2 linked regions of the Gemmata palustris genome follow. The protein of the gene in region 1 interacts with the protein of each later gene in a pairwise test. Links are inferred from orthologs where the notes say so. Each region holds a gene or a part of one and is shown in the gene's direction. Other genes may lie near its edges.

What was found. Proteins that work in one complex are often made in the same cells at the same time.
Region 2: the proteins of pepT (region 1) and tpiA interact in binary tests that used the Escherichia coli proteins (3 or more experiments, as listed by UniProt). The link is inferred for Gemmata palustris from one-to-one orthologs.

Annotation. Positions count from the first base shown.
Region 1 is NZ_JAGKQQ010000001.1:7,005,417-7,008,991, forward strand. What follows is about bases 144-3,096. They hold pepT (peptidase T), read left to right. Parts: upstream 144-977; coding sequence 978-2,216; downstream 2,217-3,096. Other genes in these bases: J8F10_RS29070 (enoyl-CoA hydratase/isomerase family protein), read left to right, coding at 144-186; nth (endonuclease III), read left to right, coding at 188-937; J8F10_RS29085 (hypothetical protein), read left to right, coding at 2,219-2,695; J8F10_RS29090 (DUF6999 family protein), read right to left, coding at 2,720-3,096. Also shown: more of J8F10_RS29070, read left to right, coding at 1-143; more of J8F10_RS29090, read right to left, coding at 3,097-3,575. UniProt on the Escherichia coli protein: Cleaves the N-terminal amino acid of tripeptides.
Region 2 is NZ_JAGKQQ010000001.1:4,874,624-4,878,031, forward strand. Bases 509-3,294 are described here. They hold tpiA (triose-phosphate isomerase), read left to right. Parts: upstream 509-1,415; coding sequence 1,416-2,174; downstream 2,175-3,294. Other genes in these bases: aroF (3-deoxy-7-phosphoheptulonate synthase), read left to right, coding at 509-1,324; secG (preprotein translocase subunit SecG), read left to right, coding at 2,265-2,561; J8F10_RS20060 (YicC/YloC family endoribonuclease), read left to right, coding at 2,709-3,294. In the rest of the region: pheA (prephenate dehydratase), read left to right, coding at 1-166; more of aroF, read left to right, coding at 293-508; more of J8F10_RS20060, read left to right, coding at 3,295-3,408. UniProt on the Escherichia coli protein: Involved in the gluconeogenesis. Catalyzes stereospecifically the conversion of dihydroxyacetone phosphate (DHAP) to D-glyceraldehyde-3-phosphate (G3P).

The DNA of each region.
Region 1 (3,575 bases):
TTCGCGGCCCTGGGATCGTTTACCGCGGGCGCTCCGACTAGCGTCTCGCTCGACACTGATGCGCTGCTCGCGCGAGGATTTATTACGCCGCTCGAAGCGGAACAGGCTCGCGCCCGAACCGCATCTGAGCCCGTATCCGTAGCGACGGCAGGAGAACCCGCGACTTCTGTTCGGCGGGCCGCGTAACATGGACGACCTCACTTCTGAGTCGAAGCTCCCGCCCGCGCGCGATCGTGTCGTGCCGATCAACGACCGGCTCGCCCCGCTGTACCCGGAGTTCGAGGGGCTAAACTACGCGAACCCGTTCCAGTTACTTATTGCAGTCATTCTCTCGGCGCAATGCACCGACAAGCGCGTGAACCTGCTCACGCCTGCGCTCTTCGCGCGGTTCCCGACGGCGAGAGAACTCGCGGAATGCGATATCAAGGAGTTGGAGCAACTCGTCAAGCCGTCGGGGTTTTACAAAAACAAAGCCAAGAATATCCGCGCGTGCTGCGTGGAGATGGTAGTGCGCTTCGGCGGCGAAGTTCCAACCACGCTCGATGACCTCGTGACACTCCCCGGGGTCGGTCGCAAGACCGCGAACGTGATCCTCGGGCACGCATTCGAGACGCCCGGCGTCACCGTGGACACGCACGTCGGGCGGCTCTCGCGCCGGCTCGGGCTGACGCGCCACCGCGATCCGGTGAAGGTCGAACTCGCGCTGGCCGAGATCGTGCCGCAATCAGAATGGCTGCACTTCAGCGGCCGGCTCATCATGCACGGCCGCAAGGTGTGCTTGTCGCGCAAGCCGCGGTGCGAAAAGTGTGTGATCGCGGACCTGTGCCCGAAGATCGGCGTGAAGGGCCTCGCGGCGAAGCGCAAGCGGAAGAAGAGCACGAAAACCGATTCACCGCAGAGAACGCAGAGGGCACCGAGAAAGTCAGCGAGTAAATAAAGCCTCTGTTCTTCTCTGCGTTCTCTGCGGTGAAACTCTTATGGCCATTGACACGCACACGCTACTCGAACGGTTCCTGCGGTACGTTCGCATCGACACCAAAGCGGACGAGAAATCCACCACTTATCCGAGTTCGCCCGGACAACTCGTGCTCGGCGCGATGCTCCGCGACGAACTGCTCGCGCTCGGGATCACGGACGCGGTCCAGAACGAACACGGCCTCGTGTTCGCGACCGTGCCGGGTAACGTGCCGGGTGCGCCCACCATCGCGTTCAACGCGCATGTCGACACCAACCCCGAAAACTCGGGCAAGGACGTGGACCCGCAAGTGATTCGCGGGTACCGCGGTGGCGACATCACGTTGCCGAAAGACCCCACGAAAGTGATCCGCGTTACCGAGAACCCGGAACTGAACGGCCTGATCGGGAAGACGATCATCACGACGGACGGCACGACCCTGCTCGGGGCCGATGACAAGGCCGGAGTTGCGGTCATCATGGAAGCCGCCCGCACTCTGTTGGCGAATCCCCAGATCCCGCACGGCCCGGTCCGAATCGTCTTCACGTGCGATGAAGAGATCGGTTTCGGCGTGAAGCACCTGGAACCGGCGCAGATTGGGGCGGTGGTCGCGTACACGCTCGACGGAATGGCGTCGGGCGAGATCGAGGACGAAACGTTCTCCGCCGACGCCGCAACGGTCACCGTCACCGGCATCAACATTCACCCGTCCATCGGGAAGGGGCGGATGGTGAATGCGGTGCGACTCGCCGCAATGTTCATCGACCACCTTCCCCAGCGCACGATGAGTCCCGAAACGACCGACGGGCGTGATGGGTTCCTGCACCCGCTGACGACCGAGGGCGGGACCGGTCAGGTCAAAATCGGCTTCCTGCTCCGCGACTTCGATACCGCGCAGCTCGCGGTACAAGCGGACCTCCTGCGCGAGATCGCGCGCCAAGTCGAGCGCGAGTACCCGCAAGCGAAAGTGCAGGTCGAGACGCGGAAGCAGTACCGCAACATGCGCGACGGGATCGCGAAGATGCCGAACGCGGTGAAGTTCGCGGAAGAAGCGACCCGGCGCGCGGGTCTGGAGCCGAAGTTCAAGATTATCCGCGGCGGCACCGATGGCTCGCAACTCACAGAGAAGGGGCTACCGACGCCCAACATCTCGACCGGCGAACACAACCCGCACTCCCCGCTCGAATGGACCTGTTTGGAAGAGATGGAATCCGCGGTGAAGGTTGTGCTGGAACTGTGCCAAGTTTGGGCAGGGAAGTAGTCATGGGAGATATCAAAGTCGCTCTGATCGTGGGCGCATTTCTGATTCTTCTCGTTACGTTTTCTGTTCTGATGGTGAGACAGTTTCTGTTTACCGTGCGGCGCGCGGAAGAACTCTTTCAAGCGCCGCGCGTCTCTAAAGAACCCGAATCGCCAAGAAATGCGTTCGTCGAATCCCGACTCGGGCAGCGACTGATCGGGCTGTTTTTGTTTGGGATCGGTGCTTTTGGGGTGTTTTGGTTCTGGCGCGAAGCGCTTCGGGGTAACGAGGTCGGTTATTTGTCCGCGATTTTTTTCCCGTTCGCTACTGCCGTGGGAACCGGCAACCTCCTATTTCCATACGATTTTGCGACCCAGCGGCAGAGGTACGGGCGGGGAGAGGCACGAACCTGGGAAGAGGTGCCGGAGCCGATGAAAGTGTTCATCGTCCTCGGCCTCTGTGCGAGCCTTATCAACTGGTGGGCGCTGATGTCGAGATGAGTGCCCGAGGTGCGCACAAATTCTTCAGGAGGATATTGGTCCCTGTAGGGGGCGGTCCTGCTTCACGGCGTCGGCCTTGTTCTCGCGTGTGCGCTTCTGGCGGACCAGAAAGGCGTGCAGGAACTCCGCCGCCAGGCCGTGCAGCATGAGGCGGTGCGCGGCACCGAGCGTCGAACTCGGAACGATCGGGTGCTTGTTGTTCACCAACCCCAAGTACCGGTGGTCGTTCAGGAGCGTGGTCGCGTAGAGCGCGATGGTTTCGTCCAGTTGGAGCGAGTTGCACGCGCGCCAGAAGTCGCTGTCGGTCAGGAGCAGTTGGTACATCGGCGTGTACATTTCGATCGCCGATTCGAGGTCGATTAAGTTGAACCAGCCGTGCGGCATGTCCTCGATCGGGAACTCGCCGTCGGTGATGCAACTGAAGTCGAGTTCACCCTTCGGTTGAAGCTCCAACCCCTGTTCGTTGAGCTGCCGGTTGATCTCGATGATGAAGTTAAAGATGTTCAGGTCGTGTTGCAGGAACACGTTCTCGGTCAGGTCGTGTAGCTTCTCCGGGCGCAGGCCCACGAACTCCATGTTCACGCCCTTCGCGTTCTTCGCGATGAACTGGAGCAGCTCCGTGCCGATGTGGAAGTGGCGCATGATGAGGTAGTTCGCGTAGGGCGATACGAACCACTTCAGGCCCCAATAAATCGAGTGGTGCAACAACCACGACGATGTGAGGAACCGCGGCATCACCGTTTTCAGCACCTTGAACCCGCAAATCGTGAGCCGACAAAACGGCCGAATCATCGGCAGGAACCACTGGCGCGACGTCGAGGCCACGTCCACCAGGAAGTTCGCCTTCGCGACCGCATGAAGCGGCACGCTCGTGTCCACG
Region 2 (3,408 bases), 2.1 Mb from region 1 along the record:
GTCCTTCCCGTTCCGCGAGGCGAAGGGCGAGTACGTGTTCTTCGTGGACTTCGACGGCCACCGCGACGACACGCGGGTGAAGAAGGTGCTCGCCGTTCTCGAAGACATGTGCGAGTCCGTTACCGTTCTCGGCTCGTTCCCGCTGGCCCGGGCGGACGGCGAATAGTGCCGGAGAGTTCGAGGGCGCGGACGTGACAATTGCGCGCGTTCCGCCCCTGCTTTATTCCACGCCGGGTTGTAAGATTATTACAACCTGCCCCACGCAGCCTCTCCCTTAACCCTTAGCTTTTTCATGATCCTCGTCATCCGGCCCGACGCGACGCTTGAGCAGATCGACCACGTAATCGAGCGGGTCCGCGAGATGGGTTTTACCCCGCACGTGAGCCGGGGGGAGAGTCGTACCATCATCGGTGTGATCGGCGACGAAGCGAAGCCCGGCACAGAGAACTTTTCCGCGATCCCGGGCGTCGAGCAAGTGTTGCGCATTCTGAAACCGTTCAAACTCGCGAGCCGCGAGTTCCACAAGTCCGACAGTTCGGTCTACGTGGGCAAGGTGAAGATCGGCGGCGGCAGCCTCGCGATGATCGCGGGGCCGTGCGCCATTGAGGGGTACGAGGTTCTCGACACGATCGCGAAGTACGTGAAAGCGGGCGGCGCGAACATCCTCCGCGGCGGCGCGTTCAAGCCGCGCACCAGCCCCTACGCCTTCCAGGGCATGGGCGAGGACGGGCTGAAGATCCTCCGCGACGTGGGCGACAAGTACGACATGCCCGTCGTGACGGAAGTCATGGACCCGCGGCAAGTCGATCTCGTGTGCCGGTACACCGACATGCTCCAGATCGGTGCCCGGAACATGCAGAACTTCGACCTGCTGAAAGAGTGCGGCAAGGCGATGAAGCCGGTGCTGCTGAAGCGCGGCATGAGCGCGACCGTGAAAGACCTGCTCATGTCGGCCGAGTACGTGCTGTCCGAGGGCAACAAGGACGTGGTGCTGTGCGAGCGCGGCGTGCGCAGTTTCGAGGACAGCACGCGGAACATGCTCGACATGAGTGCGGTGCCGAACGTGAAGGGCCAGAGCCACCTGCCCATCATCGTGGACCCGTCGCACGCGACCGGGCGCCCCGACCTCATCCCGAGCATGTGCCGGGCGAGCGTCGCCGCGGGCTCGGACGGCATCCACGTCGAGGTCCACAACTGCCCCGAAAAGGCCCTCTCCGACGGCCCGCAGGCGCTATTGCCGCACCAGTTCCTTGACCTGATGGGCGACCTCCGCAAGCTCGCCAGCGCCCTGGACCGCGAGTTCTGGGCGCCGCCGGAGAAGTGATTGGGTGGGCCTGACCGTGAGGTCGGGGGTTATCGGTCGGCCACTTCACCCCCGGCCTGGCGGCCGGGGTTCGCCTGGAGATTCCACACCAATGCGCAAGAAGTTCGTTGCCGGGAACTGGAAGATGAACACCACGCTCGCCGAAGCGAAGGCGCTCGGCGCGGCCGTGGCGAAGGGCGTCGGCACCGACACGAGTGTGACGGTCGCGGTGTGCCCGCCGTTCCCGTGGCTGCTCCCGGTCGGTGAGGCGATCAAGGGGTCGTCGGTCGCCCTCGGCGCCCAGGACGTTCACTCCGAGAAGAAGGGCGCGTTCACCGGCGAAGTCAGCCCCGCGATGCTGATCGAAACCGGGTGCAAGTACGTCATCGTCGGCCACAGTGAGCGCCGACACATCCTCGGCGAGAGCGAAACGCTCATCAACCACAAGGTTCACACGGCTCTCGAAGAGGGCCTGAGTGTGATCCTGTGCATGGGCGAGACGCTCGCGGAGCGCGATCGCAACCTGCAGGAGCGGGTGTTTCAACGGCAGGTGTACGCGGCCTGCGCCGGCCTGACCAACGAACAGTTCCAGCGGTTGGTGATCGCTTACGAACCGGTGTGGGCCATCGGGACCGGTAAGGTTGCAACGCCGGAACAGGCGCAAGAGGCGCACGCCTTCGTGCGCACGAAACTTCGGCAACTTTACGGCGATAAAATCGCCGATACGACTCCCATCCTCTACGGCGGCTCCGTCACCCCCGAAACCACCGCCGGGCTGATGAGCCAGCCGGACGTGGACGGTGCCCTCGTCGGCGGGGCGAGCCTTAAGTCCGACTCCTTTGTCGCGATCGTGAAGGCCGCCGGTGGGTAGCCTTCCCGACGGGTGCGATCGTTACTAGAGTAACAGTTCAACCGGTCAGGCACGGTGGCCGTAGAGCTGCCCGCAGAGTGGAGGTTGGTCGTGGATCTGTTCGCCGCCGCGTGGTATTCACACGCACTCAACGCCGTTGTTCTCACGATCGGCTTCCTGCTCATGCTGCTCGTGCTGATCCAGCGCGGTAAGGGCGGCGGGTTGGCCGGAGCGTTCGGTGGCGCCGGCGGGTCCAGCCCGTTCGGGTCGCGCGCCGCGGACCAGTTCGTGAAGATCACCCTCTGGCTCGCGGGCGTTTGGGTGCTGGTCATTATGATCCACGTTAAAGTGGTCAAGTACAACGTGGAAGCCGACAAGAACAGCTCGCAAACGACGATCACGAGCTGAGTTAGGCGTACAATCGATCTTTGGCGAACCGCTCTATTTATTATGGAGCGGTTCGTGCGTTCCCTCTCCCGAACCGGTTGCGGTTCAACCCAGCGAACCGTCCCGCCCGTAGGCGTGTCCCTTTTTCAAAGCCAAGAGGCCACCGGCGTGTTGCTCAGCATGACCGGGTTCGGCGCGGCCCGCATTGAAACGGGTACCCTCGGCGTGTCCGTCGAGGTACGGGCGGTCAACAACCGGCACCTGAAACTGACCGTCCGCGGCTCGGACCCGTACCCGCTCTACGAGAGCGAACTGGAGAAGGTCGTCCGCCGACACGTCCGGCGCGGCACGCTCCACGTTCACATTCGCGTCGAGCGACAGGGGCACGCGGCCGCGCCCGCGCTGAACACAAAAGTCCTGGCCGACTACCTCAAGCAAATTCGGGCCTCGTGCCTCGAAGCCGGTACACCGGAGTTGGTCGCCCCGCTCTCCGCGGGGGCGCTGAACTTGCCGGGAGTGGCACCCGAAACCCGCAACGGCGGCACGCCGCCCGACGACGAGTGGCCGGTGGTCGAGAAGGCCCTCGACGCGGCTCTCGCGAAACTCAATCAGATGCGGGGCGAAGAGGGCAAAGCGGTCGCGACCGAACTGCTCGCCCACCACGGCACCATCGCAGAACAACTCGCGGCCATTCGCACGCTGTTGCCCGGAGTCGTGACCGAGTACCGCCAGCGCATTCTGGACCGCGTGCGGCAAGCGGTCGCGGACGCCGGGCTCGTGCTGAACGCGGAAACCGTCATCCGCGAGGTCGCGCTGTTCGCCGATCGCACGGACGTGTCCGAAGAGGTGATGCGGCTGACGAGCCACC